Regions from separate parts of the Yersinia fenwicki genome, predicted to be linked through region 1. Evidence: predicted binding sites of a transcription regulator. Region 1 holds the regulator's gene; each other region holds the start of a gene.

Region 1 (10,547 bases):
TACAGATCAAACAACTCTTTTTCTACCTGCATCACTTGTTCTGCGCGGGTGCCGCGTTCAGCTGCTGCAGCCATTTCTTCTGCCAGCATATCTTGTGTCTGGTAGAAATAGCGATGATAAGGGCAGGGGATAGCACCCATTGCTCGCAGGAACTCCGGTGGCCATGGTGCTTCTTTGATGTTGTTCATGGTCAGTGAAGCTCCGTCACACAACATGTTTAGCACATCTGCGGTGACGTTTTTACCCTGCTGGAGCACTTCATGCACCCATACCATGTGATTTAGGCCGGCAAAACGCAGCTGAATATCTTCATAAGGCGCATCCAGTAACTTTGCAATCATATGGTGCATACTGATCGGAACATTACACAGGCCAATAATCTTCGCTTTGCTATAGCGGGTTACTGCTTCGGTGACGATACCGGCTGGGTTGGTAAAATTGATTATCCAGGCATCCGGTGCCAGCTTTTCAACTTTCGCTGCAATATCTAGCATAACCGGAATAGTACGGAGCGCTTTGGCAAAACCGCCGACCCCCGTGGTCTCTTGTCCGAGTAAGTTATATTTCAAACCCAAGCGCTCATCTGCCGCCCGTGCCGGGAGTTGGCCGACACGGAATTGTGTCAGAACGAAACTGGCACCTTCAATGGCGGTATCCAATGAGAAGTGAACACTAACTTTCACCTGTTCCAACCCGTGACGATCCAGCATTCTGCGGGTCAGTGCGGCAATAATCTCCACTTTTTGACGGCCTAACTCGACATCAGCCAGTGCCAGTTCGGTAACTGGTAGTTGGTCAATTCGCTGAATTAATCCATCGACTAGCTCAGGGGTATAACTACTGCCGCCGCCAACAATGGCAATTTTAAAGGTTTTCATATTTGGCCTCCACATGAGTAAATTATAAATGAGAGCGCTCTCATTTGAGAGAAGACTAACGATTAACCAAAAACAAAATGGGATGCTGCTCGCAAAAATGACAGCCTTAGATCAAGGAAATAAGCAAGACGTGATCCCGGTTGCAGAATTTCAGCATTGTCTGAGATTGGGTAGATGATTTAGTTTCGCTAATTAATATCTACGATGCGGTTTAATGGCCGAAGTAGTGAGTTTTCTGCGAAAATGCCTATTCTGTTACGTAAATAACCGTAAATGGGTGGCATTGAGCGGGTCAGCTCTCTAGAATCAAAGCGCTTTTCCGTTGTTCGCATCCCACAGAAAGGAACCGTTAATGTTCAAACGTACTTTAGTGACCTTCATTGCAATTTGCTCCCTAAGCGCCGTGGTGCCCGCAGCTTTAGCCGCCGGTGAACCTCATGTGTTGTTAACAACGTCGGTTGGGAATATTGAGTTGGAACTCAATAGCCAGAAGGCACCGGTTTCAACACAGAATTTCGTTGATTACGTCAACAACGGCTATTACAACAACACTATTTTCCACCGCGTTATCCCCGGTTTTATGATTCAGGGCGGGGGCTTTACTGCCGATTTCAAACAAAAGACGGCTAAAACGCCGATCAAAAATGAAGCAGATAACGGCTTGCGTAACCTGCGTGGCACCATTTCCATGGCCCGTACCGCAGATAAAGACAGCGCCACCAGCCAGTTCTTCCTCAACGTGGCAGATAATGCTTTCCTCGATCATGGCCAACGTGACTTTGGCTATGCCGTGTTCGGTAAAGTGGTTAAGGGGATGGATGTGGTAGAGAAAATCTCTCAGGTTCAGACAGAAAACGTCGGGCCATACCAAAATGTGCCGGTGAAACCGATCACTATTCTGTCGGCAAAAGTTTTACCTTAATGATTTAGTCGTCAGCCTTCTTCCCCGAAGGCTGATATACCCTGCTAACATCCCATCCTCATCAGAAATTAATCCTTTTGCCTGACCAGGTTGCATATAATCAATTATCTGTCTCAGTTGGGGGTAACGGTTTATGAGTGAAGCATTGCTTATCGCGAAGGCACAGCCGGCAAAGGATTTAGTAATTTTATCGGCATTAGCAAACCGTCATGGCTTGATTACTGGTGCGACAGGTACGGGTAAGACCGTCACGCTACAAAAAATGGCCGAGCAATTTTCCCGCATTGGCGTGCCGGTATTTCTGGCTGATGTGAAAGGCGATTTATCCGGTATCGGTGCTGAAGGTGTTGAGTCTGAAAAGCTGCAAGCAAGGTTGGCGGCTATTGGGGTGTCAGACTGGCAACCCCAAGCGTGCCCGATTGTGCCTTGGGATATTTTCGCTGAAAAAGGCCATCCAATCCGAGCCACCATTTCCGATCTTGGCCCGTTACTGCTGGGACGTTTGCTTGATCTCAATGACGTGCAAAGTGGTGTACTGCAATTGGTATTTAAAATTGCGGATGACAACAACCTACTGCTGCTGGACATGAAAGACTTACGCGCCATCGTGCAATTCGTTGGCGATAATGCAAAACAGTTCCGCACCCAATACGGCAATATTACACCCGCCTCGATTGGCGCTATCCAGCGCGGTTTACTGACTTTAGAAGAGCAGGGCGCTAATCAATTTTTTGGCGAGCCGATGTTGGACATTCACGACTTGATGCGAACTGACAGCAATGGGCAAGGGGTTATCAATCTGCTGGCCGCTGACCGTCTGATTAATCAACCAAAACTGTATGCAATTTTTCTGCTTTGGTTGCTAGCTGAACTTTTTGAGCAATTACCTGAAGTGGGTGATGTCGATAAACCTAAATTAGTCTTTTTCTTTGATGAGGCCCATTTGTTGTTTACCGATGCCCCGACTGCGCTGGTGGATAAAGTTGAGCAAGTGGTACGGCTGATTCGCTCTAAAGGGGTTGGCATCTATTTCGTGACACAAAACCCATTGGATATTCCTGATAAAATTCTCGGCCAATTGGGCAATCGTGTGCAGCATGCTCTACGTGCCTTTACTCCACGGGATCAAAAGGCGGTTAAATCTGCGGCACAAACGATGCGCGCTAACCCGGCATTCAGCGCCGAACAGGTGATTACCGAGCTGGGTGTTGGCGAAGCACTTATTTCCTTCCTTGATGAGAAAGGGCGGCCCAATATCGTTGAGCGCGCTATGGTGATTGCCCCGCAATCTAAAATGGGTGCACTGGACACTGCAGCACGTAATCACGCGATCAATCATTCACCACTGTATGGCCGCTATGAAGAGAGGGTGGATCGCGAGTCGGCTTATGAGAAGTTATCAGCAGGTGGCTCCTCCACCTTGGGAGACGCGGCTCCAGACGGTTCGACAGCTCCGCAGCAGCCGAGTAGTCAGGGCGGCGGATTGATGGATGGACTGAATGATTTGCTATTTGGTTCTACTGGCCCACGTGGTGGCAAGCGTGATGGTATCGTTCAGACTGCGGCTAAAAGTATGGCACGCGATCTGGGACGACAAATTTTGCGCGGTGTTCTGGGGTCAATTACTGGTGGGCGCAAGCGCTAACCTGATTTTTTGGATATGAAATGCTGTTATTGATCGATAATTACGATTCGTTTACCTACAACCTGTACCAGTATTTTTGCGAGCTGGGCGCAGAGGTGGTGGTTAAACGCAATGATGAAGTACAACTAACTGATATTGAAAAACTATCACCTTCTCATTTGGTTATTTCCCCCGGTCCTTGTACCCCCAATGAGGCCGGGATCTCCCTGGATGCTATTCGTCATTTTGCTGATAAATTACCCATACTGGGCGTATGCTTGGGTCATCAGGCACTAGGGCAGGCTTTTGGGGCGCGTATCGTGCGGGCGCGACAAGTGATGCATGGTAAAACGACAGCAATTCGCCACAGTGGGCAGGGTGTTTTCTGTGGGCTTAATCAGCCGCTAACGGTTACCCGTTATCATTCTTTAGTGATTGCCGCCGATTCATTGCCTGATTGTTTTGAACTGACCGCATGGACAGAGCAGGACGGAGTGATGGATGAGATTATGGGTATCCGCCATCGCACCTTGCCACTGGAAGGGGTGCAGTTTCATCCGGAGAGCATTCTTAGCGAGCAAGGCCATCAATTATTAGATAATTTCCTTAAAAATTAATCTGTTGAGATCTACTTTGTCCATTGGTTGATTTTTTGTTTGCTTGGTTATGATTTTTTATGCATATTTTATGATTATATTTTCACGTGTCATAAATTGGCAGCTCAATGGTTTATTAGGATGGACAGCGTAATGGCAGATAAGTTAGCAGTAACTCGCAGTACATTTGATCAGGTTATTTTGCCTGTTTATGCGCCTGCGCAGTTTATCCCGGTAAAAGGGAAAGGTAGCCGCGTGTGGGATCAACAAGGTACGGAATACATTGATTTTGCAGGTGGAATTGCGGTTACTGCATTGGGTCATTGCCATCCTGCACTGGTGGCAGCATTGCATCAGCAAGGTGAAATGTTATGGCATACCAGTAATGTATTTACCAATGAGCCAGCACTGCGTTTGGCGCAGAAACTGATTGCAGCAACCTTTGCCGATCGGGTGTTTTTCGCCAACTCGGGTGGTGAGGCGAATGAGGCGGCGTTTAAGTTAGCGCGTCATTACGCCATTGAACGCCATAGTCCTTATAAAACTAAAATCATTGCGTTCCATAATGCATTTCATGGGCGCACGCTGTTTACTGTATCTGTTGGTGGGCAGCCAAAGTATTCCGATGGGTTTGGCCCAAAACCGGCGGATATTATCCACGTGCCATTTAATGATCTGGCGGCGGTAAAAGCCGTCATGGACGACCACACTTGTGCAGTCGTGCTGGAGCCTATTCAGGGTGAAGGTGGGATTACTGCTGCCACGCCTGAGTTCCTACAAGGGGTTCGTGCGCTTTGTGATCAACATAAAGCGCTGTTGGTATTTGATGAAGTGCAAAGCGGTATGGGGCGCAGCGGTAAGCTGTTTACCTACATGCATTATGGTGTGACGCCAGATATCCTCACGACAGCTAAAGCTCTGGGGGGCGGGTTCCCTGTCAGTGCGATGCTGACCACAGAGGAAATTGCATCGGTGATGGCGGTAGGCACGCATGGCACCACCTATGGCGGCAATCCTCTCGCCTGTGCGGTTGCAGAAGCCGCGCTGGATGTCATTAACACCCCTGAGGTACTTAATGGTATTGAACAGCGCCACGGCCTATTTGTGCAAGCTCTGCAAGATATCAATAACAAGTATCATGTGTTCAGTGATATCCGCGGCATGGGGCTATTGATTGGCGCTGAATTAGCACCGCAATACCAGGGGCGCGCGCGCGAGTTCCTGACAGCCGCGGCAGCGAATGGCTTGATGATCCTCAATGCCGGGCCAGATGTGTTGCGATTAGCACCTTCGCTGGTGATTGAGCAAGAAGATATTCAGCAAGGTATGGCGCGTTTGGAACATGTGATTGCTAGCCTGGTGCAAGGGTAAATAAGCCCGTGGAGAGATTTTAACCTCTCCACTTTAGGCGCTTCTCTGTTACTTGCCCCGACGCCAAATACCGTGGTGCGGTTGTTGCTGCCATGCCAGAGATGAAACGGTATGCATTACGCTGAGATGTGACAAGATGCGTCGTAAATTGCGTTCCGATTCAGATATTTGTGTATCAGGGTTGATATCTGACATTTGAACAAAATCGTTATTCCCCTCACTATTATCCGACTCCAGCCGTTGCTGGCATTGCTGAATCGCCATCTCACAAAGCTGTAAATATTCTTCCGCCAATTTTACAGTCAGCTGAATGTGGTGTTTATCTGATTCCAGCGGTGATTCTTCTAATGGATAGGCGCGAGTCAGGATAGTCATCTCATTGATATGCCCAACAATAAGCTCGCTATGGGTGGCCCATAGGCGCATGTCGGCTAAATATTTTGAGTTAAATCCTGGTTCCTGCATGGCCTGATTGAGTGAACTCAGAACAGCATTGCTGGCTTTGTTCACCTGAATGCGTTCATAGGCGAGCTGCCCAATATCTGGGTTTGGTTTCAGTAGGATGCGTAGAATCTTCTGATAACTCTCTAGTGCTTGATGCGCATTCTTTCGTAGCAAACCGCTTTGCCACTGTGGCCACAACCATAGTGCGCTGGCGAAGGCTAATGCACAGCCGATTAAGGTATCCAGCAATCGTGGAACTAAAAAGTCGGCACCCTCTCCGGTCAATAACTGCAAGATATACACTGTAGTGATGGTTCTAAAGATGACTGACCAGCCATAGTTTTTGCGTTGAACCAGATAGGCGACCAGTGTGATGAGCAACATGATGCTCAGCGTAGTCCCTTCCGGCATTTGAAAATGCAGTAGGGCCGCTGCAAGTAACAACCCAATCAGAGTACCTAGAGCTCGGTGGTGAATCCGAATTTTAGTGGCGTTATAGCCGTTCTGCGTCACCAGCATGATGGTGAGTAAAATCCAATAAGGTTTAGGCAGATGGATCAGACTACCGACATAACTACCTGCTGCCAGCGTCACGCCCATGCGGCCTGCATCACGCAATGCACTGGATTTAAATGATAAATAGCTGACAAGTGCGGGCCAGAATGGTTGAGGTAGTTGGTTGCACATCAAATCGCGTTCATATTGCGGGCGCTGGTCACTCAGAATCTGGATAATGTGGCTGATATGGTAATAGCAGAATTGTGCCACCGGATTATCTGGATGTTGCTGGGCAACTTCTTCCAGCTCGACCAGAGCATCACCGGCACTGAAATGAGTCTTCGCGCGGTGGTGATAGAGAATATTATCGGCGATGGTGCGCATTTGTGTTGAGATAATCTGCATATTACGCTCAAGGATGGCCTCTATCGAACTTTGCTCTATCAGTTCTTCCGCCTTTTCTGACTGATTCATCGCCGCAGTGATATGTTCCTGCAAATCAAGCGCCATCTGGAAGAGAATCAGTAGCCGCTTTTGCTCTTTTTGGGTGGCATTGTGTAGCAGGTTAAACTGTTGATAAAGTTGGTTAATTTTATCCATAATGCCTTGCTGTCTATCCAGCAGGGCTTGCATCATCTTTTCCGCTTTCTGGCGCTGACGGAGCAAAGAGTACGCAGCATCGCAATAATCGGCCAACAGATGGTAAAGCTGACTCAGTGGTTCGCGGATGGGTTGGTCTTTACATAACCGAAACCATAGCCAGGTAAATACCCCGTACCAGAGGGTCCCCACAGCACACATCAATGGTGCTTGCCAAATAGGCGCACGACCTACCATGCTGAGACTGAAAATCGCGGCGATCAATGCGGCTGGGAGCAGCCGGCCATTGAGCTGGCTGATGGCACCACTTACCCCCAACATTAATGCGAGACCAAGCATCACTACCGGCAATGGGATATCCCACAGCAGTAATTGTTGAGTCAGAAAACTACTGAAAGTAAAGAGCGTTCCGCCGACAATCAGCCGCCGGAAGAAATATTGATGGGGAGTATCGAGCGAAGCAATATTACAACAGGCCGGTATCAGAGAGAACATCAACCCCAGCCGCAATTCACCAAAGGCAAATCCCAACGCCGCCGGTAAGCAGAGAACCAGTGTTTGGCGGAGCGCATAATTAACTTCAGGATGATAAATAAGCCGTTGCCATTTCATATAGGCCCAGAAATTTATTAATTACACAAAATAATACCCTAAATAATTCGAGTTGCAGGAAGGCGGCAATTGAGCAAATTCCCAAGAGTCTACTTACTGTAAGCTCAACAACCAGTAAGTGACTGGGGTGACAAATCGATCTGGAACCGATTTGAACACTGTTTGCAGCGGCCTCGAAGAGGCGAGGCCCATGGACGGGCCGAGTAATGAAAGCAACCAACACACATGCAGCTTGAAGTATAACGGGTATAAATGAAGAAAACCGGTGCCGAGGTAGCGGCACCGGTTTATAGGGAATTAACGAGTGCCGTAAACGACAATCGTTTTACCGTGTGCGGAGATCAGATTTTGATCTTCCAGCATTTTTAGTATCCGCCCCACAGTTTCGCGGGAGCAGCCAACTATTTGACCAATTTCCTGGCGAGTAATCTTTATCTGCATCCCATCTGGGTGGGTCATGGCATCAGGTTGTTTTGCCAGATTAAGCAGCGTTTGTGCAATGCGTCCAGTCACATCAAGGAAAGCAAGGTTACCCACTTTCTCAGATGTTATCTGTAAGCGATTCGCCATTTGTGAAGACAGGCGCATCAAGATATCTGGATTGACCTGAATTAACTGGCGGAATTTTTTGTAAGAAATTTCAGCCACTTCACAGGCAGTTTTTGCTCTGACCCAGGCACTACGTTCTTGGCCTTCTTCAAATAATCCAAGTTCGCCGATGAAATCTCCCTGATTTAGATAGGAGAGAATCATCTCTTTACCTTCTTCATCTTTGATAAGCACCGCAACGGAGCCTTTCACGATGTAGTAAAGCGTTTCGGCCTTTTCACCTTGGTGAATTAGCGTACTCTTCGATGGATATTTGTGGATATGGCAATGAGACAGGAACCATTCGAGAGTCGGGTCTGTTTGTGGCTTGCCGAGAACCATTCGCTGTTATCCTCTGTTGTTATCGCTGCCTAACTTAACAGGGCTCAGAGTTCCCTGTACGGCGTGCTTATAAAATACACTTTCTCTTAGCATATTAATTTGCTCAACTGCCGAAAGGTATAGCCAAGATACGTACCGGATAGAAACCCTTCACTGAGTATTGAGAAGCTACCCTATTTAATTCTAAAAACAATACTTTCGGTTCTGTTTGTAGCACAGGATGAGGCTAGTGTCTTGTGTTGTATCGCTTCAGCATGATGAACATCGGGTTACATTGCCAGTTTGTAAATGAAAGCGTAGTCTGAATCGGAAAATTTAACCGGGAGCAAGAGTTATGCAGGCACGTGTAAAGTGGGTTGAAGGGCTAACATTTTTAGGTGAGTCCGCTTCAGGTCATCAAATTTTAATGGATGGGAATGCTGGAGACAAAGCGCCAAGTCCGATGGAAATGTTGTTAATGTCGGCCGGTGGCTGTAGTGCAATTGATGTCGTTTCTATCTTACAGAAAGGGCGTAACGATGTGCGCGATTGCGAAGTGACGTTAACGTCCCAGCGCCGGGAAGAAGCTCCGCGCCTGTTTACGCAAATTAACCTGCATTTTATTGTCAGTGGCAAAGGCCTGACGGATAAAATCGTTGAGCGCGCGGTTGAACTCTCGGCCGAGAAGTATTGCTCGGTTTCTTTAATGTTGGGGAAAGCGGCGACCATTACCCATAGTTTTGAAATCCGTGACATCGCGTAATTAACCCCTTCGTATTTGAAGCTGCAGGGTTGTTAGCTGCACTCGCTCACCCGAATCACTTACTTATGTAAGCTCATCGGGATGAGTTCGCTTGCCGCCTACCTGCAGCCCCAACTACTTTGGGTTGGGATAGCGTCAAATTATTTTTTCTTTCCAGCAATTGCTTTACTGCGGCTTCAAGGACGAAGGATTAACCGATTTTTTTACCTTCCAGCAATTGCTGCACCAACGGTGCCATAATCAGCTCCATTGCCAGCCCCATCTTCCCGCCGGGTACGACCAATGTATTGATATTGGAAATAAACGACCCTTGCAACATTGCGAGCAAGTAGGGGAAATCGATTTGATCCAAACCTCTGAAATGAATGACGACAAAACTTTCATCCAGTGACGGAATGGCTTTGGCGGCAAACGGATTTGAGGTATCAACCGTCGGAACACGTTGGAAGTTAATATGGGTGCGTGAGAACTGTGGCGTAATGTAATTAATGTAGTCGTCCATAGATCGCACCACCGAATCCATGACCGCTTCACGGGAATGGCCGCGCTCGCCGGTATCACGGACTAATTTCTGAATCCACTCCAGGTTGACTATCGGTACCACGCCGACCAGCAAGTCGACATGTTTTGCGACATCATGATGTTCGGTCACGACCCCGCCGTGCAGACCTTCATAAAACAGCACATCAGTGGGTTCCGGCAACGCCTCCCAAGGGGTGAATGTGCCTGGGATCTGGTTATAGGGCACGGCTTCATCATAGGTATGGAGATACTTACGTGAGCGCCCGGTTCCATGCTCGCCGTATTGCGACACACTCTCTTCTAACTGACCAAAGTCATTGGCTTCTGGGCCAAAATAGCTAATATGTCGGCCTTGATCCCGTGCCTTACGGATGACGGTATCCATTTCAGGACGGGTATAACGATGGAAGCTGTCACCTTCAATCTGCGCTGCGCGGATATTCAATTGCTGAAAAATTTTGCGAAATGCCAGACTGGTGGTGGTTGTCCCTGCGCCACTTGAGCCGGTGACGGCTATAACCGGATGTTTAATTGACATATTAGCTGTAACTCCATGGGGTGAGATCCTCAGTGGGCGGGCTTAAACGGTCTATTTTTTCTTGTTAATGGGTATTTTTAGGGCAAAGTGCCCGGCTTGTCACCCTGATTTTACTTAGAGAATAGGGTGACAACGCAGGGGTTATGGTTGCTCTTCGGCTCCGGCACGAAAGGCACCGCGCGGCATGATATTGATGGTTTCGTGTAACTCTGACCAAACTAATACGGCCTCACCACTGGCTAATTGACGGCGCACGTCTTCGACTTTTTG
Region 2 (10,547 bases), 2.2 Mb from region 1:
GGCAAAATTGCATCAGATATTGCTGCGCGACCAATCGATAAACCTTGCTCTCATCGATTGTCAAATTCACTTTACTGGCCCGCGCCGTCGGGATAATGGCGTGGTGGGCATCGACTTTTTTATCATCCCAACAGCGGTTTCGCCTATCACTGTCCATCACATCCAGCGGTAAAAGATCGGCCTGATGGAGACTAATGGCATTGAGTACCGAATGACGCCCTGCGAAATGCTCTTCTGGTAGATATCGGCAATCCGAACGCGGATACGTAATCAATTTGTGCGTTTCGTATAATCGCTGGCAAATATCCAGCACTTGCTGCGCACTTAGTCCAAATCGTTTGGCGGCTTCAATCTGCAAGGTAGATAGCGAGAATGGCAACGGGGCTGTTTCTGATTCCCGTTTATCATTATAGGAGGTCACCAGTGCTGGCTGACCCGCAATACGATTAACAACGTGTTCTGCTAGTGGCCGGTGTAACAAGCGCCCTTCTTCATCCTGATAGGATTCACAGGAATCACTCGGCTGCCATAGTGCAATAAAGCGCTCATCTGCAGGCGTGACGATATGGGCTTTAACTTCAAAAAAGTCTTTGGCAACAAAATCTTCTATTTCTTCATCGCGGCGCACCACCAGCCCTAACACCGGTGTTTGTACCCGGCCTACCGACAACACGCCATCATAACCCGCATTACGTCCAAGAATGGTATAGGCTCGAGTCATATTAATGCCATACAGCCAGTCGGCTCTGGCTCGTGCCAATGCTGAGACACATAGCGGGATAAACTCACGGTTATAACGCAGGCGCTCCACGGCGCGCTCAACCGCTTGCGGGTTTAAGTCATTAATCAAACAACGCCGGACATTTTGCCGTTTTTCTGCCGCCAAATCGAGGTAATCCAATACCTCATCAACCAAAAGTTGCCCTTCACGGTCAGGGTCTCCTGCATGAATAACTTCATCAGCTTGTTGCAACAACTGTTTGATAACATTCAATTGTTTACTCACTGAAGGGCGTGGCTGTAATCGCCATTTTTCAGGAATTATCGGTAAATCTGCCAATGACCAACGCGCATAACGGCTATCGTAAGCATCAGGTTGAGCTTGTTCCAACAAGTGGCCCACACACCAGGTCACCATATTGTCACTACCACAGGCAATGAAGCCATCACCCCGTCTATGCGGCTTCGGCAAGATATCAGCTATCGCCCGTGCCAGACTCGGTTTTTCAGCAATAAAAAGTCGCATCATTCACCGCACTGGGACATCAAATAAAAAGACAACAAAGAAAAGGTCATTCTGTAATCTCAATCAATGCCCGGTCATTATCCACCACATTTAGTTCGCCAATAACACTGAGCGTCATACCATGTCGAGCGGCTATTTCCTGCACTTGCGCCTCAGCATCCGGTAAAACAGCTAACAGCAAGCCACCTGATGTCTGTGGGTCGCAGAGTAAGCTCTTCTGTAAATCGGACATTTTACCAATTAGATGACCATAGCTGTCAAAGTTGCGGCCGGTTCCGCCCGGAACACAACCTGCAGTAATATACTCTTCTACTGCGGGTAAACGCGGGATAGACGAAAAATGTAATGTCGCCTGTACACCCGATCCTTGACAAATCTCACTGAGATGTCCTAACAGACCGAACCCGGTCACATCTGTCATGGCAGTGACCCCCGGTATATGTGCAAAATCAGCACCAGACTTATTCAATTGACACATGGTTTCCGTAGCAACACCTTGGTGCTCTGGCCGTAATTGACTCTTCTTCTCAGCGGTGGTGAGGATACCAATTCCCAGCGGTTTGGTGAGAAACAGTTTGCAGCCTGCTTTGGCTGCACTGTTTTTCTTAACCTGCTCAGTGCTGACAATACCCGTGACAGCCAAACCGAAAATCGGCTCCGGCGCATCAATGGAATGCCCCCCCGCTAACGAAATTCCTGCCTGTTGGCAAACATATCGACCGCCTTCAATCACTTGCTGGGCGACTTCGGGTGCCAACTTATCAATTGGCCACCCCAAAATTGCAATAGCCATAATCGGCTTACCGCCCATCGCATAAACATCACTAATGGCATTAGTGGCAGCAATGCGCCCGAAGTCAAAAGGATCATCGACGATCGGCATAAAAAAGTCAGTGGTGCTGATAATACCAACCCCATTACCAATATCATAAACTGCTGCATCATCACGGGTTTCATTGCCCACCAGCAGGCGAGGATCAAGAAATTTTTGTTGCTCGGAATGTAAAATTTTATCCAATACTTTAGGCGAAATTTTACAACCGCAGCCCGCTCCGTGGCTGTATTGAGTAAGACGTATCGCTGGCGATGTCATAACACTCTCCCGTCTGATGGTTCAGTAATAAGCCGTTTAAAGATATATATACCCTAAATAATTCGAGTTACAGGAAGGCGGCAAGCGAGAGAACCCGATGAGCTTACATGAGTAAGTGATTCGGGTAATTGAACGTAGCCAACACACATGAAACTTGAAGTATGACGGGTATATGCATCCAAGATACCTATGGTAGCGTCTATAGCTTAGCTTAGTAAGTAGAGAGCGATGATCGGGCAGATGGGTTGGTCACAAAGCAAGCTAAAACGCAGCTTGTTGCCGATAAAAGCGACAGACTGCGTAGTATCGTGTAAAAAATAGCCGATATGTCTCAGAAATAACGAACAAAAGTCGAGTAATCAGGTGGTATCACTTTGGTCGCTGATTTCAGCTGTGGTGTCCCAAGATACAGGAAACCGACAATTTCATCTTGTTCACGGCAGGCAAAACCCTCACGGACAACCGGATGATGTGTCCAGGAGCCTGTGCGCCAAATGCCATTAAAACCCTGGGCCAGCGCGGCCATCTGCATGGCTTGCACTGCGCACCCCGCAGAAACGACCTGTTCCCAGTTTGGTACTTTCGGGTTTTCTGTAACATGCGCAATAACAGTAATAATCAAAGGTGCACGGAAAGGTGCTTGTTTCGCCTTCTCTAACACCGCTTCATCAGAGCCATCATGTTTGACCGCATCCTGTAGCAATTGGCTAAAACGTTGCAGCCCCTCATCCTGAATTAAAACAAAGCGCCATGGCTGCAATGTGCCATGATCGGGAGCACGCATTCCTGCGTGAATAATATGCTCCAATGCTTCGCCCGTTGGAGCTGGTGCAGCTAAGCGCGACGCCGAACGGCGATTAAGTAACAATTCCAATGCATCCATCATTTTCTCCTGATAGCGATTTTCATTTTCAACACGGTAGCATAAGTTGTCATTTTGTTACCAGTGTTGACCTAATAGCTAAGTTTCTCGATGATTTAAAGCTGACTTTTGTTCGTCAGGTCATTAGGATAACGATACTTGCTCGGTTTTGTTGGAGATAACATGCGCACTTTGTGGCGAATTATTGCTGGTTTTTTCAAGTGGACCTGGCGTCTGCTGAATTTTGCCAGAGAATTTATTCTTAATCTTTTCCTGATACTGCTGATTTTGGTCGGTGTCGGTATTTACCTTCAGTTCCAAAGTAAACCGGCAGAACCGGTTAAAGGCGCACTGTTAGTGAATTTAAGCGGTGTCGTTGTCGATCAGCCTGCGGTAAATAATAAATTACGCCAGTGGGGACGTGAGTTATTAGGGGCTTCCAGCAATCGCTTACAGGAAAACTCCCTGTTTGATATTGTAGAAACCATTCGGTTGGCAAAAGCTGATAATAATATTACTGGTCTGGTGTTATCGCTGAGTGACTTCACTGGCGCAGATCAGCCTTCTCTACAATATATTGGCAAAGCACTACGGGAATTCCGCGATAGTGGCAAGCCGATTTACGCTATTGGCGAAAGCTATAACCAGACTCAGTACTATTTAGCCAGCTTTGCCAATAAGATCTACCTGTCACCGCAAGGGACGGTCGCTCTGCATGGTTTTGCCAGCAATAATCTGTACTACAAATCACTATTGGAAAAACTCAAAGTTACCACCAATATCTTCCGCGTCGGCACCTATAAATCGGCTGTCGAACCGATGATTCGTGATGATATGTCCCCTGCCGCACGTGAGGCGGACACTCGCTGGATCAGTGGGTTATGGCAGAATTACTTGACTGCGGTTGCCGCTAACCGGCAATTAACCCCAGAACAATTGTTCCCAGGGGCGGCCGGTGTTGTCAGTGGATTACAGGCCGCAGGTGGTTCCCAAGCGCAATACGCCCTGTCGAGCAAACTGGTCGATCAACTCGCCACACGTCCAGAGATGGAAAATGAGTTGGTTAAAGCCTTCGGCTGGGATAAGAAGAATAACGACTTCAACTATGTCAGCATTTATGACTACCAGCCTACTCCGACTCCACAGCAAGGCGAACAGATAGCAGTGCTCTTTGCGAATGGCGCGATCATGGATGGGCCGCAGACTCCCGGGAATGTCGGGGGGGATGCTTTAGCCGCACAGATTCGTCAGGCGCGATTAGATCCGAAAATTAAGGCCGTTATCTTGCGGGTCAACAGCCCAGGTGGCAGCGTGAGTGCTTCTGAACTGATCCGCACTGAATTAGCCGCCTTACGTGCCGCTAATAAACCATTGGTAGTATCAATGGGCGGAATGGCAGCCTCAGGTGGCTATTGGATATCAACTCCGGCTAACTATATCATCGCCAACCCAAGCACCCTGACCGGCTCGATCGGTATCTTCGGTGTGATTAATACTTTCCAAAATACCTTGGAAAGTATCGGGGTGCATACCGATGGCGTGGCAACATCGCCACTGGCTAATGTTTCTGTAACCAAAGACCTGCCACCTGAGTTCTCTCAGATGATGCAGATCGATATCGAAAATGGCTACAAAACCTTTATTGATTTGGTGGCAACCGCTCGCCATAAAACACCAGAGCAAGTTGATCAAATTGCACAAGGCCATGTTTGGATTGGTTTAGACGCCAAAAATAATGGTCTGGTAGATCAACTGGGTGATTTTGACGATGCTGTTAAGAAGGTCGCTGAGTTGGCAAAATTGAAAACCTGGCAACTGAATTGGTTTGTTGATGGACCAAGCCTCAGTGATTTAATTTTCGGCCAGATGAGTGCATCAGTACAGGCGATGTTACCTACTGCGATCCAAGCTTGGCTGCCCGCACCCATATCTGTTGTGGCACAAGCGGTAAAAGATCAGCCCAACTTAATGAACACGCTCAATGACCCACAGAATCGCTATGCGTTATGCCTAACTTGTGGTGATGTACGCTAGTAAATTAAGAAAATAGTAGATAAATACTCCGCCCGGCACCTGCCGGGCTTTTTTTCCTCGCCAGTCGCCCTATAATTCACCCATCTCATTTCGCACCACCTTTCAGGCATATTGCTCATGCAGAAGAAATCTATTTATGTCGCCTATACCGGCGGGACTATTGGTATGCAACGCTCGGATAACGGATACATTCCTGTTTCCGGCCATCTACAGCGCCAGCTTGCACTTATGCCTGAGTTCCATCGCCCCGAAATGCCGGATTTTACAATCCATGAATACGCCCCATTGATTGATTCTTCGGATATGACCCCGGAGGACTGGCAGCATATCGCCAATGATATTCAGCAAAATTACGATTTATATGATGGCTTTGTGATTTTGCACGGCACCGACACTATGGCATTTACCGCCTCGGCGCTCTCTTTTATGTTGGAAAATCTGGCCAAACCGGTGATTGTCACGGGTTCGCAAATCCCCTTGGCAGAGTTGCGTTCTGACGGGCAAACTAACTTGCTCAATGCTCTCTATCTGGCCGCCAACCATCCGGTCAATGAAGTCAGTTTATTCTTTAATAACAAACTGTTTCGCGGCAATCGTACCACTAAAGCCCATGCTGATGGGTTTGATGCATTTGCCTCACCTAACCTCTCGGTGCTGCTCGAAGCCGGCATTCATATTCGTCGAATGGTCTCAGTTGAATCACCTATCAATAAGGGCCCATTGATTGTTCATAACATCACACCACAGCCGATTGGTGTGGTGACTATCTATCCGGGTATCTCGGGTGCTGTTGTACGTAACTTCTTGTTACAGCCAGTCAAAGCGCTTATTTTGCGCTCCTATGGCGTCGGCAATGCACCGCAAAAAGCCGAATTATTGGATGAATTAAAAAATGCCAGTGAGCGAGGTATTGTGGTGGTGAATCTGACGCAATGTATTTCAGGCCGAGTCAATATGGACGGATATGCCACCGGTAATGCATTGGCGCATGCGGGGGTTATCAGCGGCTCCGATATGACCGTTGAAGCAGCCCTGACCAAACTGCACTATTTATTAAGTCAATCTCTATCTCCTGAAGAGATTCGCCGTTTAATGCAACAAAATCTACGCGGCGAACTTACTGACACTAACCTATCTGATGGAATGTAAATGAACGCAGCCCTGCTCTTAGTTGATTTACAAAATGATTTTTGTCCGGGAGGAGCGCTAGCGGTTGCCGAGGGTGATGCGGTGATTGCGGTTGCAAATGAGGCTATTGCTACCTGCCTGGCTCACAAAATACCGATTATCGCCAGCCAGGATTGGCACCCCGCAGAACACCGTAGTTTTGCTGTTAATTCCCAGGCAGAGCCTTGGACGAGCGGTGATTTGGAAGGGTTAACTCAAGTGTGGTGGCCGGTGCATTGTGTTCAGAATTCAGTTGGAGCTGCTTTGCATCCAGAGTTGAATCAAGAAGTCATTACACAAACTTTCCGTAAAGGTCAGGATGCGGATATCGACAGCTACAGTGCTTTTTTCGACAATGGACGGCGGGCCAAAACACAGCTAGATCATTGGTTACAACAACAAGGGATCAATTGCCTGTTCATTATGGGGTTAGCAACAGATTACTGTGTGAAATACACTGTGTTGGATGCATTAACATTAGGTTATAAAACATCCGTCATTAAGGACGGGTGCCGTGGCGTCAATTTGCAACCACAAGACAGCCAATTAGCTCTTGATACGATGAATGAGGCCGGCGCTAATATACAGTCGCTTGCGCAATTTATGGCTGAAATCAAGTAACTGACAGCTCGCTGACTCGATAAGATAAGCATCAACGGAGCCTCATCTGGCTCCGTTTTTTCTGTATCCAACCTGGCTTGCTTGCATGATTACTCGGGCTTCAACTTAACCAGTGTCGGCTGACTGAATTGTTGCTTCAGCTCTTGCTTGGTTTTCATCACTATCTGCCCATCTGTGCCAATGCTCATATGTTGCGCATCCTTGTTGTGACGGGCCTGCCACAACATCACCATTTGCAGGCTGTTCTCTTTCTGTTCTGGCGTCAATGCCACACCATCCGGCCATTTGCCTAACTCTACAGCCAGCATCAAACGTTGGTAGATTTCGGGCGTCATCACTGAAATCAGGTCTTCAAGCTCCATCAGAGCATCCTCAATAAAGGAATAATAAGCTGAATCGATTTTTCATTCACAAAATGGTCACAACACCGGTACTTATCCGGGGATTTGTTCACCATTTTGGTCATCAACAAAATTGAGTGAAGCCGAGTTCACGCAATAACGCTCCCCTGTTGGTTGCGGGCCATCAGGGAAAACATGCCCCAAATGCGCATCACAATGACCGCAGCGAATTTCGACACGATGCATATTATGAGAATAATCATCGATATAGCGAATAGATTCAGCATCCAAAGGCTGATAGAAACTCGGCCAGCCGCAGCCAGAATCAAACTTCGACTCTGAGATAAAAAGCGGCTGGTGGCAGCATAAGCATTGGTATACCCCTTCGCGCTTGTTGTGCAGTAATTTACCGCTAAAAGGCGCTTCCGTCCCCCGCTGTTGGGTGACATGCCGCTGAATATCGGTCAGTTTCTCAATATTTTCTGTAGGGTTCAGTTCTTTAGCCATTTGTGCGGTTCTCTGGCAGGGAATAAAGTCAACGAAAACAACGTCTAATAATAACAAAAAATTAACAACAAAGCAGTTAAAATTGTCCTAAACTGTATGCCATCGAAGCGGCAACAGTATAAATGTGATAAAAATCGCAAATATTACTGATTCTCACTTTAAACTGAATAATTCGCCCCAATATAAAAATGAGGCTAATCGTCTCTGGAAACGCGTGATTAATGTTCGATCTACCCTGTCCGGTTTGATTTGTAGCAATAATTGACACGATTCCGCTTGACGCTCGGTAAGGTTTTTGTAATTTTACAACCAACCTTTTATTCACTAACAAATAGCTGGTGGAATATATGACTATCAAAGTAGGTATCAACGGTTTCGGCCGTATCGGTCGCATTGTTTTCCGTGCTGCTCAGGAACGTTCTGACATCGAAATCGTTGCAATCAACGATCTGTTGGACGCTGAATACATGGCATACATGCTGAAATACGACTCTACCCACGGTCGTTTCGATGGTACTGTAGAAGTAAAAGACGGCCACCTGGTTGTTAACGGTAAAACCATCCGTGTTACCGCAGAGAGAGATCCGGCTAACCTGAAGTGGAACGAAGTCAACGTTGACGTTGTTGCTGAAGCAACAGGCCTGTTCCTGACAGACGAAACTGCTCGTAAGCACATTGCTGCTGGCGCCAAGAAAGTGGTTCTGACTGGCCCATCAAAAGACGACACCCCGATGTTCGTTATGGGCGTTAACCATAAAGAGTACGCAGGTCAGGAAATCGTTTCTAACGCTTCTTGTACTACTAACTGCCTGGCTCCACTGGCTAAAGTGATCAACGACAAGTTCGGTATCGTTGAAGCGCTGATGACCACTGTACATGCAACTACCGCTACTCAGAAAACTGTTGATGGCCCGTCTCACAAAGACTGGCGCGGCGGCCGCGGCGCATCCCAGAACATCATCCCTTCTTCTACCGGTGCTGCTAAAGCAGTAGGTAAAGTTATCCCAGCACTGAACGGCAAACTGACTGGTATGGCGTTCCGCGTTCCTACTCCTAACGTTTCAGTTGTTGACCTGACTGCGCGTTTGGAAAAACCAGCTTCTTACAAAGAAATCTGTGCTGCTATCAAAGCGGCTTCAGAAGGCGAGCTGAAAGGCGTTCTGGGTTACACCGAAGACGACGTTGTTTCTACCGATTTCAACGGCGAAAAACTGACTTCAGTATTCGATGCTAAAGCCGGTATCGCGCTGAATGACAACTTTGTGAAACTGGTTTCTTGGTACGATAACGAAACTGGCTACTCAAACAAAGTTCTGGACTTGATCTCTCACATCTCCAAATAATGGATTGATGTAGATTTCTGCCAACAGCCACCTCCGGGTGGCTTTTTTATTGCTGATACATAATGCTTCGCCCTCTGTTCATTTCCTCGCTACAAATAAAATTGCGCAATATCAATGATTCACTACTCGATTAACGGCGATTGGCTGCAAGATATAAAGCCTGTGATATTATCGAAAGTCTGAAGTTCAATGGATCCCTAGCCCCTTTGCTCATAAGGCCAAACGAATGAACGAAAAAGTCTTTACCCTACCTATTGTTGAACAAATTTCACCTTATATCAGCCAGCGTCAGTTGGATGAGCTACCCATCGTGGTCGTTTCCCATCCGAAAGTACGTGCTGCCGTCAGCTTGCAAGGTGCTCATTTATTGGCTTTCCAACCGAGTGGTGAGCAACCAATTATTTGGTTAAGTAATAACACACCATTTAAAGACGGTGTCGCTATTCGTGGCGGTGTGCCGATCTGCTGGCCTTGGTTTGGTCCATCAGCGCAACCTTCTCATGGTTTTGCTCGTTTACTACCATGGACGCTCAGCGCCCATGATGAAAATGAGAATGGGGTTATCCTGACCTTCACTCTGGAAGACAGCGATGCATCTCGTCGATTCTGGCCACATCCCTTCACTTTGATTGCCCGCTTCAAACTGGGCGAAGAATGTGAAATGGAGTTAGAATCACACGGTGATTACGAAGCTGTTGCTGCTTTGCATACCTACTTCCAGATTGGCGATATCAACCAGATTAAGATCAGTGGTCTGGGCGAAAAATACCTCGATAAAGTGCTGAAAATTGCTGATGCAACGCAACAAGGTGACTTGGTCTTTAACGGTCAGACCGACCGCATCTATACCCACCCTGAAGCCTACAGCCTGATAAAAGATGCCGCGCTGAAACGTACCATTGAAGTGCATCATCATCATCAAAGTGATGTAGTTGCGTGGAATCCAGGTGCTGAACTGTCCAGCAGCATGGTTGATATGCCAAATGATGGTTATAAAACAATGGTTTGTGTTGAAACTGCGCGGGTGAATAAACCGTTGGTTGCCAAACAAGATGCTCCTGCACGTCTGGCCATGACTATTCGTAGTCGCAAGAACGCCCAATAGCAGCTGATACTGCAGATACTAAAATGGGGCTTTACGCCCCATTTCATATGCTGTGCGCAATATATTAACGGAAGGTATATGTGACCCCAGTCCACAGTACGCCAGTCCAGGATGCATCTACCATTGGGCTATTCTTCACTTCATTCGCCAGGCGAATATAACGGCCAGTAAAGAAAGCATTCCAGTTTGGATTGATATTGTAGTTCGCCGTCAATTCCAGATACGGTG
Region 3 (10,547 bases), 1.5 Mb from region 1:
TTTAGCGCCCATTTTCTCCAGTACATCAGCAAATTTGGTATCACCTTGCACACTTTTTTTGCCGATACCCGTTACGCGTACTGTTCCACCTTTGATAGCAGCAGCGGCGAGGAAATAAGATGCAGAAGATGCATCACCTTCAACCAGATAGGTACCTGGTGAGCGGTAAATCTGCCCGCCTTTAATATGAAAAATCTGATAATTTTCATGAACGACATCCACACCGAAGGCTTTCATCAGATGCAACGTAATGTCGATATAAGGCTTAGACACCAACTCCCCTTGGATCTGAATTTCAGTATCTTGTTCAGCTAAGGGAGCAGTCATCAAAAGTGCCGTGAGGAATTGGCTGGAAACACTGCCATCTACGGTTAGTTTACCGCCGCGAAAGCCCCCGTTTATGCGCAACGGCGGATAGTTTTCTTGCTCCAGATAATCAATCTGTGCTCCGCCCTGGCGCAATGCATCAACCAAATGACCAATTGGCCGTTCTTTCATGCGTGGTTCGCCGGTCAATACAATGTCATTTTTCCCCAGGCACAGTGCCGCAGCCAATGGGCGCATGGCCGTGCCTGCATTACCCAAAAACAATTCTAATGGCTGTTCAGCAACCAACTTACCGCCCAATCCATCAACCTCACAGCGGGTACGATCAGCAGACAGGCGATATTTCACCCCCAATGCCTGTAGAGCATTGAGCATATGGCGAATGTCATCACTGTCTAACAAGTTATTCAGCTGAGTTGTCCCCTCGGCCAGCGCTGCCAGAAGAAGTGCACGGTTAGAAACACTTTTAGAACCGGGTAAATTAACGGTGCCATTAATCAGGGCAATGGGGTGTAAAGTCAGGGATTCCAGCATGGGAAAAGCACTCTCCAGTCTTTTATGAGCAACAGCCCCGCACAGGACGGGGCTGTTGTTATTCCAAATAAATACATTTAAATCATTATGATAAATAAAGCTGAACAGATAGATATCTACTCAGAGCAATCAACCGTGGCGACGCTCAAAGTCAGCCATAAAATCGGTTAATGCTTTTACGCCTTCAATTGGCATCGCGTTATAGATAGAGGCACGCATTCCCCCGGCAACACGGTGGCCTTTTAAGGCTTGCAGACCTTGGGCCTCTGCTTCACTCAAGAACAATTTGTCCAGTGAAGGATCAATCATTTGGAACGGTACATTCATCCAGGAACGATTCGCGGTCGCGACCTGATTGCGATAGAAATCAGTGCGGTCTATGGCGCCATACAGCAATTCAGCTTTCGCCTGATTACGTTTCTCCATTTCGCCTAAACCGCCCTGCTCTTTCAGCCATTTAAATACCAAGCCGGACAGATACCAGGCGAAAGTCGGCGGCGTGTTGAACATAGAGTCGTTTTCTGCCAAAACCTTATAATCAAGGATAGATGGCAGCTCAGTGCGCGCTTTACCAAGCAAGTCTTCACGCACGATAACCACTGTCAGACCGGCTGGGCCGATATTCTTTTGGGCACCGGCATAAATGACACCATAACGGCTGACATCAATCGGGCGAGAGAGAATGGATGAGGAGTAATCGGCAACCACAACTTTGTTACCAAAGTCAGGTGCTTCGTTGATAGCCAGTCCGTCAATGGTTTCATTCGGGCAATAATGCACATAGGCGGCATTATCACTCAATTTCCATTGTTTCATCGGAGCAATGCCTGTCACGCCGTTATCATGCGTCGTCACATCAATCACATTCGGCGTGCAATATTTCTGAGCTTCTTTGACCGCACTGTGTGCCCAATAGCCCCCGTCGATGTAATCAGCGCTGCGGCTGTCACCCAGCAAGTTCAGTGGAACTGCGGCAAACTGCGCGCGTGCTCCGCCATGGCAAAATAACACTTTATAATTGGCGGGGATCTGCATCAGATCGCGCAGATCTTTTTCTGCCTCTTCAGCTACCTGCATAAATTCTTTACTGCGATGGCTGATCTCCATGACCGACGTACCCAGACCATGCCAGTTACGTAATTCCTGTTCCGCACGACGTAAAACTTCGACCGGCAGCATTGCAGGCCCTGCGCTAAAATTATAAACCTGTGTCATTTCCCCTCACCACACTCAACTGAGATTGCCATCGTTATAAATCCTCACTCGGTTTTATCATTCGACTCCGCCTGCTGCAACGGTTATTCGCCGGCAAGGGAGAAACACTTGACCGCTACAACAGCAGTCTGTGCGCTAAGCTGCCATTAATTTGAAGTTATTCACCAAAAGCAGTGCAATTATGACCTTGTTGCATGATAGATAACTTATTTTTCCCGTTGAAGACGCAATGCCTCGACCCAGTGGTGGTGACCACAGCGTTGACAAGTCGCACTGGAATTATTGGATAACGTAATAATCAGGCTACATTGACTACAGGCGTACTCACCCGGTTTTTCTATATTAACTAAGGGTTTAATACAACATTTAGGGAGTACAGGCAGGCCGGGCTTAACCTTATCTTTGCTAAAGAAAAAGACACTAATAGCGCCATTGACCTCCAGAATAGCCAGCCGCACTTGACCAAGATGTTCGACACCTTGCTGACGCAATTCCATAAAAAACTCGTCGTGCGTAATATTTTCCTGTTGCATGGTTTCCCAAACGAATATTCCATCACTGATAATGATGAGTGGCTTCCCTTCCATCCATTGCTGGATTTTTTCGCTGCGCGACATTAGAAAAGTGGATAAGCGATACAAAAACATAATACTGACAAATACCATGATCACCGGTAGCACCGGCACATCTTCATAAAAAGTGACATCACCGGCGGCTGAGCCAAGAGTCAGAATGATAACCACTTCAAATAGCGACATCTGCCGCACACCACGGCGACCACTCAGTTTGAGAAATAAAAAGACCAATACAAAGGTGAATAAACACCGGATACCCACCTCAGCTAAAAATTCGATAGGGAATTTATCCAGTGCCATCCGGTTGAAATCGAAAGTTTTCATTTATTGTTATCCTGCCATCTAAGAGAAACAAAGCATTGCCGTACTCCCATTAAAGGTAGCGGGTTGATGGAGTTAGCATTTTTATTTCAGATTACAGGTAATAAATAGATACGGAGGCCGAAGCCTCCGTCAAAGATTGAATCTATCAATACGCGTGGAACAACTTTTGAATTTCTTGTGGTTTTTGCGTTTGGGTTAATGCCAATTGCAGCAGTACCCGTGCTTTTTGTGGATTAAGTGAGCCAGAAGCAACAAAGCCATATTGGGTATCATCAACTTCAGCATCTTCGGTCGTTGAGCCAGTGGGTACGCGGGATGAACGCACTACTGCGACGCCATTATGTGCCGCTGTTGCCAGTGTATCGAATACTGTTTTGTACAAGTTACCGTTACCCACACCGGCGCTGACAATTCCCTTATAACCATCTTCAATCAATGCCTTAGCGGGTAAGTCAGAGGCATTGGCATAGTTATAAATAATGCCCACTTTCGGCAACTCATTTAGCTTACTGATATCAAAGGCTGGCTGGCGTGGTGCAGGTTGATGAAGATAATTCACTTTACCATCATAGATATAGCCTAGTGGGCCAGTGTTAGGTGACTGGAAAGTTTGCACCGAAGTGGTGTTAGTTTTCATGACATCACGGCCGGTTAGCACCGTATCATTCATCGCCACCAGCACGCCGCGTTTAGCAGAATTAGGATCACTGGCAACCACTACGGCATTGTAGAGATTCAGTGGGCCATCAGCACCCAGAGCCGTGGCAGGGCGCATTGCACCAACCATCACCACAGGCTTATCACAATTGACAGTTAAATCGAGGAAATAGGCGGTTTCCTCCAATGTATCAGTCCCATGAGTGATGACGAATCCGTCGGTTTTGGCACAATCAGCATTAATTTTTTTCGCCAATTTCACCCAAACTTCATCATTCATATCCTGAGAACCGATATTGACCACTTGCTCACCCTGAATATTGGCGAGTTTTTTCATTTCTGGCACGGCGTTAACCAGAGCATCAACCCCTAGTTTGCCCGCTGTGTAGTTAGATTTAGTGGCTGAATCACCGCCACCGGCGATAGTTCCCCCGGTCGCCAATAAGGTAATATTGGGCAGAGCAAAGGCTGAACCGCTGATCCCTGCTAAGATTCCGGCTAAGACAGTTAGCTTTATAGATTTCATATTATGACTCCATTATTTATAAGCTAGTGAATTATCCGGAATATCCATACGAAAACTGTGACATTTGCTGTGCTTTAGGAATACATGGAGCTATTAACTAAAAGCCCGTATGATTGCGCGTTTTTAGTACCGCCAAAAAGTGAAGACAATGACCCAAACCTTTATTCCCGGTAAAGATGCCGCGCTGGAAGACTCCATCTCCCGCTTTCAGCAAAAACTGAGCGACCTCGGTTTTAATATTGAAGAAGCCTCCTGGCTGAACCCAGTTCCTCACGTTTGGTCGGTACATATCCGCGATCGTGACTGCCCGCTATGCTTCACCAACGGCAAAGGCGCCAGCAAGAAAGCCGCTCTGGCATCAGCCCTGGGTGAATATTTCGAACGTTTATCCACTAACTATTTCTTTGCCGACTTCTATCTGGGCAAAGCCATTGCTGAGGGTGATTTCGTTCACTATCCAAATGAGAAATGGTTCCCAATTCCTGAAGATGATTTGTTGCCGGAAGGTATTCTGGATGAGCGCTTGCTGGCGTTTTACGATCCGGAAAATGAGCTGGTCGCCAGTGATCTGGTGGATTTGCAGTCGGGGAACGCGGCGCGCGGTATTTGTTCTCTGCCATTCACCCGACAGTCAGATTTAGAAACCGTCTATATTCCAATGAATATTATCGGCAATCTGTATGTTTCAAACGGCATGTCAGCCGGTAATACCGCCAATGAAGCTCGCGTACAGGCATTATCCGAAGTGTTTGAACGCTCAGTGAAAAATCGTATCATCGCGGAATCGATCAGCTTGCCGGAAATCCCAGCCGAGGTATTAAACCGCTATCCCGGCGTGGTAGAAGCTATCGCAAAACTGGAAGAGGAAGGTTTCCCGATCCTGTCTTACGATGCCTCTTTAGGCGGCAAATACCCGGTAATTTGTGTGGTGTTGTTTAACCCGTCAAACGGAACATGTTTTGCTTCATTCGGCGCACACCCAGACTTCGGTGTGGCCCTTGAGCGTACCGTCACTGAGCTGTTGCAAGGCCGTAGTCTCAAAGACTTAGATGTATTCACCGCACCTACCTTTGATGATGAAGAAGTAGCCGAACATACCAATTTGGAAACACACTTTATCGATTCAAGCGGTTTAATCAGCTGGGATATGTTTAAACAAGAGGCTGATTATCCCTTCGTGGATTGGCGCTTTAAAGGCACCACTGAAGAAGAGTTTGCCACCTTAATGGCTATCTTCAAGCAAGAAGACGCTGAAGTGTATATTGCTGATTATGAGCATTTAAGTGTCTACGCTTGCCGGATTATCGTGCCAGGTTGGTCAGATATTTATCCTGCTGAAGATTTGCTGATGGCGAACAACACCATGGGCGTGCACCTGCGTGATACCTTGCTGGCGCTGCCGGACACGGATTGGCAACCAGATCAGTATCTGGAACTCATTCATACCCTGGATGATGAAGGGTTGGATGATTTCGCCCGCGTCCGCGAGCTGCTGGGCATAGCCTCCGGTAAAGATAACGGCTGGTACACACTGCGGGTGGGTGAGTTGAAATCTATGCTGGCGCTGGCTGGCGGTGATTTGGAGCAAGCGCTGATTTGGGTGGAATGGACGCAAGATTTTAATTCTTCAGTCTTCACCCCAAAACAGGCGAACGACTATCGTTGCCTACAAACTCTGTTGCTGTTGACCCAAGAGCCAGATCGCGACCCTGCGCAATATTACAATGCATTCGTGAAGATGTATGGCCAGGAAGCTGTAGAGACTGCATCCGCAGCCATCGCCGGTGAAAAGCGCTTCAATGGCCTGTTCAGTGTGGATGAAGATCTCAAAGCCCTGCCAGCACACCAAGCGCTGCTAGGTGCTTACGCTAAATTACAGGCGGCGAAACGCCGTTATTGGACGAAAAGCGAGTAACTTCCACGGACCTATAGATTTCAGCTAATTGTCTATCAAAGCTGACAAAGTCAATTGAAGGGGAATCGCGCCGTTGAGGTCGTAGCGACGTAAGTCGCTGGAGTGGCCCTAGGTGCGGTAAACCCTTCACTCACTGAACTATCAGCAACTTTGTCATTAACCTCAAGCGGCATTTTGCCGCTTTTTTATCGCAAAATTTTCGGCTATTAATCTCTGCAATTATTCCTAACCCAAATATAGATACCAGTAACACCAACCAACAATTGTTTTTGCCATAAAAAAACGTTATTTTCTGACGCCGCTTAGAGTAAGAACAGCACCTTTAAACAAACATTATTTGCCAATCATAGAAAGAAGACAAATAGGTAAATAAATAGTTAATTTTTAATGATGACGGTGAATTAAAATAGCTACAAATGCTGCTTTTGGTTAACGTTCTCAACGGCTTTAAAACAGTGCAATCAAAATTTTTTGTAAATCTTAAAATATTTTTTTATTTTAAAAATCAGAAAGTTAACCTCATTAGGCACACATTTAGTAGTGTTTTAAAGCGAACTAAACTCTCACGATATGATCCACATCAATTTTCACGCTATACTGCTTTGCTAGTATCTCGTAGTGCTTTATTAACCCTTAAGAGAGAGTTAGTGTGAAAGCTGACAACCCCTTCGATGCATTATTACCTGCGGCAATGGCTAAAGTAGCCGAAGATGCCGGTGTCTATAAAGCCACCAAGCATCCGCTAAAAACTTTTTATTTAGCGATTACTGCTGGTGTGTTTATTTCAATTGCGTTTGTTTTTTATATTACAGCGACTACTGGTACTGCTGGCGTGCCTTTTGGCTTTGCTAAGTTAGTAGGTGGTATTTGTTTCTCCCTGGGGCTAATGTTAGTGGTGGTATGTGGTGGTGATCTTTTCACTTCTACTGTTCTGACTACGGTGGCCAAAGCCAGTGGCCGTATTACCTGGCGTCAACTGGGATGCAACTGGGTTAATGTCTATATTGGGAACCTGTGTGGCGCGTTATTCTTCGTGTGCCTTATTTGGTTCGCCGGCCAATATACTGTGGCAAATGGTCAATGGGGCTTGAATGTTTTACAAACAGCCGAACACAAATTGCACCATACTTTTGTTGAAGCAGTATGTTTGGGTATCTTGGCCAACTTAATGGTCTGTCTGGCGGTTTGGATGAGCTACTCCGGCCGTACCATAATGGACAAAATGTTTGCGATGATTTTACCGGTGGGCATGTTTGTTGCCAGTGGCTTTGAGCATAGCATCGCAAATATGTTTATGATTCCTATGGGTATTGTGATTAAAAACTTTGCTTCGCCTGAGTTCTGGCAATCCATAGGAGCAGCACCTGAGCAATTTGCTAACTTAACCGTAAGTAACTTTATTATTAATAACCTGATCCCAGTCACTATCGGCAACATCATCGGTGGCGGATTATTGGTAGGTTTGACTTACTGGGTAATTTATCTGCGCGGTGACCAGCAACACTAAGTGTGGCCGCACACGGTTTTCGAAGAAATTCACATTAAAAGGTAGATGCATTATGACCGAACTTAATGAAAAATTGGCCAAAGCATGGCAAGGTTTTACACAAGGTGACTGGCAAAAAGAAGTCAATGTTCGTGACTTCATCCAGAAAAACTACACCCCTTATGAAGGCGATGAGTCCTTCCTTGCCGGCTCTACCGAAGCGACCGACAAGTTGTGGGCGCAAGTTATGGAAGGTATCAAACTGGAAAACCGCACTCATGCGCCAGTTGATTTCGATACCGACGTAGCAGCGACCATCATTTCACACGATGCTGGCTACATTAACAAAAATCTGGAAACCATCGTTGGTTTGCAGACTGAAAAACCATTGAAACGTGCCCTGATCCCATTCGGCGGCATCAAAATGGTAGAAGGCTCTTGCAAAGTTTACGGTCGTGAACTTGACCCGCAACTGAAAAAAGTTTTCACCGAATACCGTAAAACACATAACCAAGGTGTGTTTGACGTTTACACCAAAGACATCCTGAACTGCCGTAAATCTGGTGTACTGACTGGTTTGCCTGATGCTTATGGTCGCGGCCGTATCATCGGTGACTATCGTCGCGTAGCCGTTTACGGTATCGACTTCCTGATGAAAGACAAACTGGCTCAGTTCAACTCTTTGCAGGATGACCTGGAAAACGGTAAAGACCTGGAAATGACCATTCAGCTGCGCGAAGAAATTGCTGAGCAGCATCGCGCTTTGGGTCAAATCAAAGAAATGGCGGCCAAATATGGCTGTGATATTTCGGGTCCAGCAACTAACGCAAAAGAAGCAGTACAGTGGACTTACTTCGGCTATCTGGCTGCGGTTAAATCTCAGAACGGCGCTGCAATGTCCTTCGGTCGTGTTTCTACCTTCCTCGACGTTTATATCGAACGTGATATGAAAGAAGGTAAACTGACCGAAATCGAAGCGCAGGAACTGATTGACCATTTGGTCATGAAACTGCGTATGGTTCGCTTCCTGCGTACCCCTGAGTATGATGAGCTGTTCTCTGGTGACCCAATCTGGGCAACTGAGTCGCTGGCAGGTATGGGCGTTGATGGCCGTACTCTGGTGACCAAAACCAGCTTCCGTTTCTTGAACACCCTGTACACCATGGGGCCGTCTCCAGAGCCGAACATGACCATTCTGTGGTCTGAAAAACTGCCACTGAACTTCAAAAAATATGCAGCTAAAGTGTCTATCGATACTTCATCTGTACAGTATGAAAACGATGACCTGATGCGTCCTGACTTCAACAACGATGACTATGCCATCGCATGTTGTGTTAGCCCGATGATTGTCGGTAAACAAATGCAGTTCTTCGGCGCGCGTGCCAACCTGGCGAAAACCATGTTGTATGCAATTAACGGCGGCGTTGATGAAAAAATGAAGATCCAGGTTGGCCCGAAAGAAGCGCCAATGATGGATGAAGTGCTGGACTATGACAAAGTCATGGAACGCATGGATCACTTTATGGATTGGCTGGCTAAACAATACGTTACTGCGCTGAACATCATCCATTACATGCATGACAAATACAGCTACGAAGCTGCACTGATGGCGCTGCATGACCGTGATGTTTACCGTACTATGGCGTGTGGTATCGCAGGTCTGTCTGTTGCTGCTGACTCCCTGTCTGCTATCAAATATGCCAAAGTAAGCACCATTCGTGATGCTGATGGCTTGGCTATCGACTTCAATATCGAAGGCGAATACCCACAGTTTGGTAACAACGACTCACGCGTTGATGACATCGCTTGTGACCTGGTTGAGCGCTTCATGAAGAAAATTCAGAAGCTGCGTACTTACCGTGGTGCAGTCGCAACTCAGTCTGTGCTGACCATCACCTCTAACGTGGTTTATGGTAAGAAAACCGGTAACACCCCAGATGGCCGCCGCGCAGGTGCTCCATTCGGTCCAGGTGCTAACCCAATGCACGGTCGTGACCAGAAAGGTGCTGTTGCCTCTCTGACTTCTGTTGCTAAACTGCCGTTTGCTTATGCGAAAGATGGTATTTCTTACACCTTCTCTATCGTGCCAAACGCGCTGGGTAAAGACGACGAAGTTCGTAAAGCTAACTTGGCAGGTCTGATGGATGGTTACTTCCATCACGAGGCGTCCATCGAAGGTGGTCAACACCTGAACGTGAACGTAATGAACCGCGAAATGCTGTTAGATGCGATGGAAAATCCGGAAAAATATCCGCAATTGACCATCCGTGTATCAGGCTACGCTGTTCGTTTCAACTCGCTGACTAAAGAACAGCAGCAGGATGTGATTACACGTACATTTACACAGTCAATATAAGTTCTAACTAAAATAGATTAGACTAAAAGGCTCCACCTTCGTGGGGCCTTTATTTATCCAGTATTGGAGTAACCTGCAATGTCCGTACTTGGCCGCATTCACTCATTTGAATCCTGTGGTACCGTTGACGGCCCTGGTATTCGATTTATCGTATTCTTCCAGGGTTGCCTCATGCGCTGCCTGTATTGCCATAACCGTGATACCTGGGACACCCATGGCGGTAAGGAAGTTACCGTTGAAGAATTGGTCAAAGAAGCCGTTACCTATCGTCATTTTATGAATGCTTCTGGTGGCGGTATTACTGCTTCCGGTGGCGAAGCCATCTTACAGGCTGAGTTTGTCCGTGATTGGTTCCGTGCCTGTCACGAAGAAGGTATTCATACTTGTCTGGATACCAATGGTTTTGTGCGCCGTTATGATCCGGTGATTGATGAATTACTGGATGCTACCGATTTAGTGATGCTGGATTTAAAACAGATGGATGACAGCGTGCATCAGAATCTGGTCGGCGTATCCAATCACCGAACCTTGGAATTTGCTCGTTACCTGGCAAAACGCAATCAAAAAACCTGGATCCGTTATGTGGTTGTGCCAGGTTGGTCAGATGATGACAAATCCGCGCATATGCTGGG

The links. The regulator CRP, encoded in region 1, controls carbon source genes, mostly activating them, when cyclic AMP is high. The targets are predictions, from matches to a motif close to ATGTGANNNNNNTCACAT.
Region 2: the regulator CRP is predicted to act here: its motif matches at 7,994-8,011, upstream of msrB (peptide-methionine (R)-S-oxide reductase MsrB).
Region 3: the regulator CRP is predicted to act here: its motif matches at 6,642-6,659, upstream of focA (formate transporter FocA).

The regions. Positions count from the first base shown of each region.
Region 1 covers NZ_CP170755.1:263,125-273,671, forward strand. Annotated here, with positions in the region: gene ACF3VQ_RS01055 (6-phospho-beta-glucosidase) at 1-878, opposite strand, end outside; gene ppiA (peptidylprolyl isomerase A) at 1,231-1,800, shown strand; gene ACF3VQ_RS01065 (helicase HerA-like domain-containing protein) at 1,934-3,445, shown strand; gene ACF3VQ_RS01070 (aminodeoxychorismate synthase component II) at 3,466-4,041, shown strand; gene ACF3VQ_RS01075 (aspartate aminotransferase family protein) at 4,174-5,391, shown strand; gene ACF3VQ_RS01080 (YccS/YhfK family putative transporter) at 5,440-7,545, opposite strand; gene crp (cAMP-activated global transcriptional regulator CRP) at 7,843-8,475, opposite strand; gene ACF3VQ_RS01090 (OsmC family protein) at 8,810-9,217, shown strand; gene ACF3VQ_RS01095 (phosphoribulokinase) at 9,408-10,277, opposite strand; gene ACF3VQ_RS01100 (YheU family protein) at 10,419-10,547, opposite strand, start outside.
Region 2 covers NZ_CP170755.1:2,437,806-2,448,352, forward strand. Annotated here, with positions in the region: gene ACF3VQ_RS11245 (DNA topoisomerase III) at 1-1,246, opposite strand, end outside; gene selD (selenide, water dikinase SelD) at 1,293-2,339, opposite strand; gene ACF3VQ_RS11255 (NAD(P)H nitroreductase) at 2,671-3,222, opposite strand; gene sppA (signal peptide peptidase SppA) at 3,385-5,235, shown strand; gene ansA (asparaginase) at 5,353-6,384, shown strand; gene pncA (bifunctional nicotinamidase/pyrazinamidase) at 6,385-7,023, shown strand; gene ACF3VQ_RS11275 (YeaC family protein) at 7,113-7,385, opposite strand; gene msrB (peptide-methionine (R)-S-oxide reductase MsrB) at 7,458-7,871, opposite strand; gene gapA (glyceraldehyde-3-phosphate dehydrogenase) at 8,219-9,214, shown strand; gene ACF3VQ_RS11290 (D-hexose-6-phosphate mutarotase) at 9,441-10,319, shown strand; gene ACF3VQ_RS11295 (MipA/OmpV family protein) at 10,384-10,547, opposite strand, start outside.
Region 3 covers NZ_CP170755.1:1,723,760-1,734,306, reverse strand. Annotated here, with positions in the region: gene aroA (3-phosphoshikimate 1-carboxyvinyltransferase) at 1-861, opposite strand, end outside; gene serC (3-phosphoserine/phosphohydroxythreonine transaminase) at 991-2,076, opposite strand; gene ACF3VQ_RS07795 (DUF421 domain-containing protein) at 2,283-2,975, opposite strand; gene ansB (L-asparaginase 2) at 3,121-4,158, opposite strand; gene ycaO (30S ribosomal protein S12 methylthiotransferase accessory factor YcaO) at 4,307-6,073, shown strand; gene focA (formate transporter FocA) at 6,723-7,580, shown strand; gene pflB (formate C-acetyltransferase) at 7,633-9,915, shown strand; gene pflA (pyruvate formate lyase 1-activating protein) at 9,994-10,547, shown strand, end outside.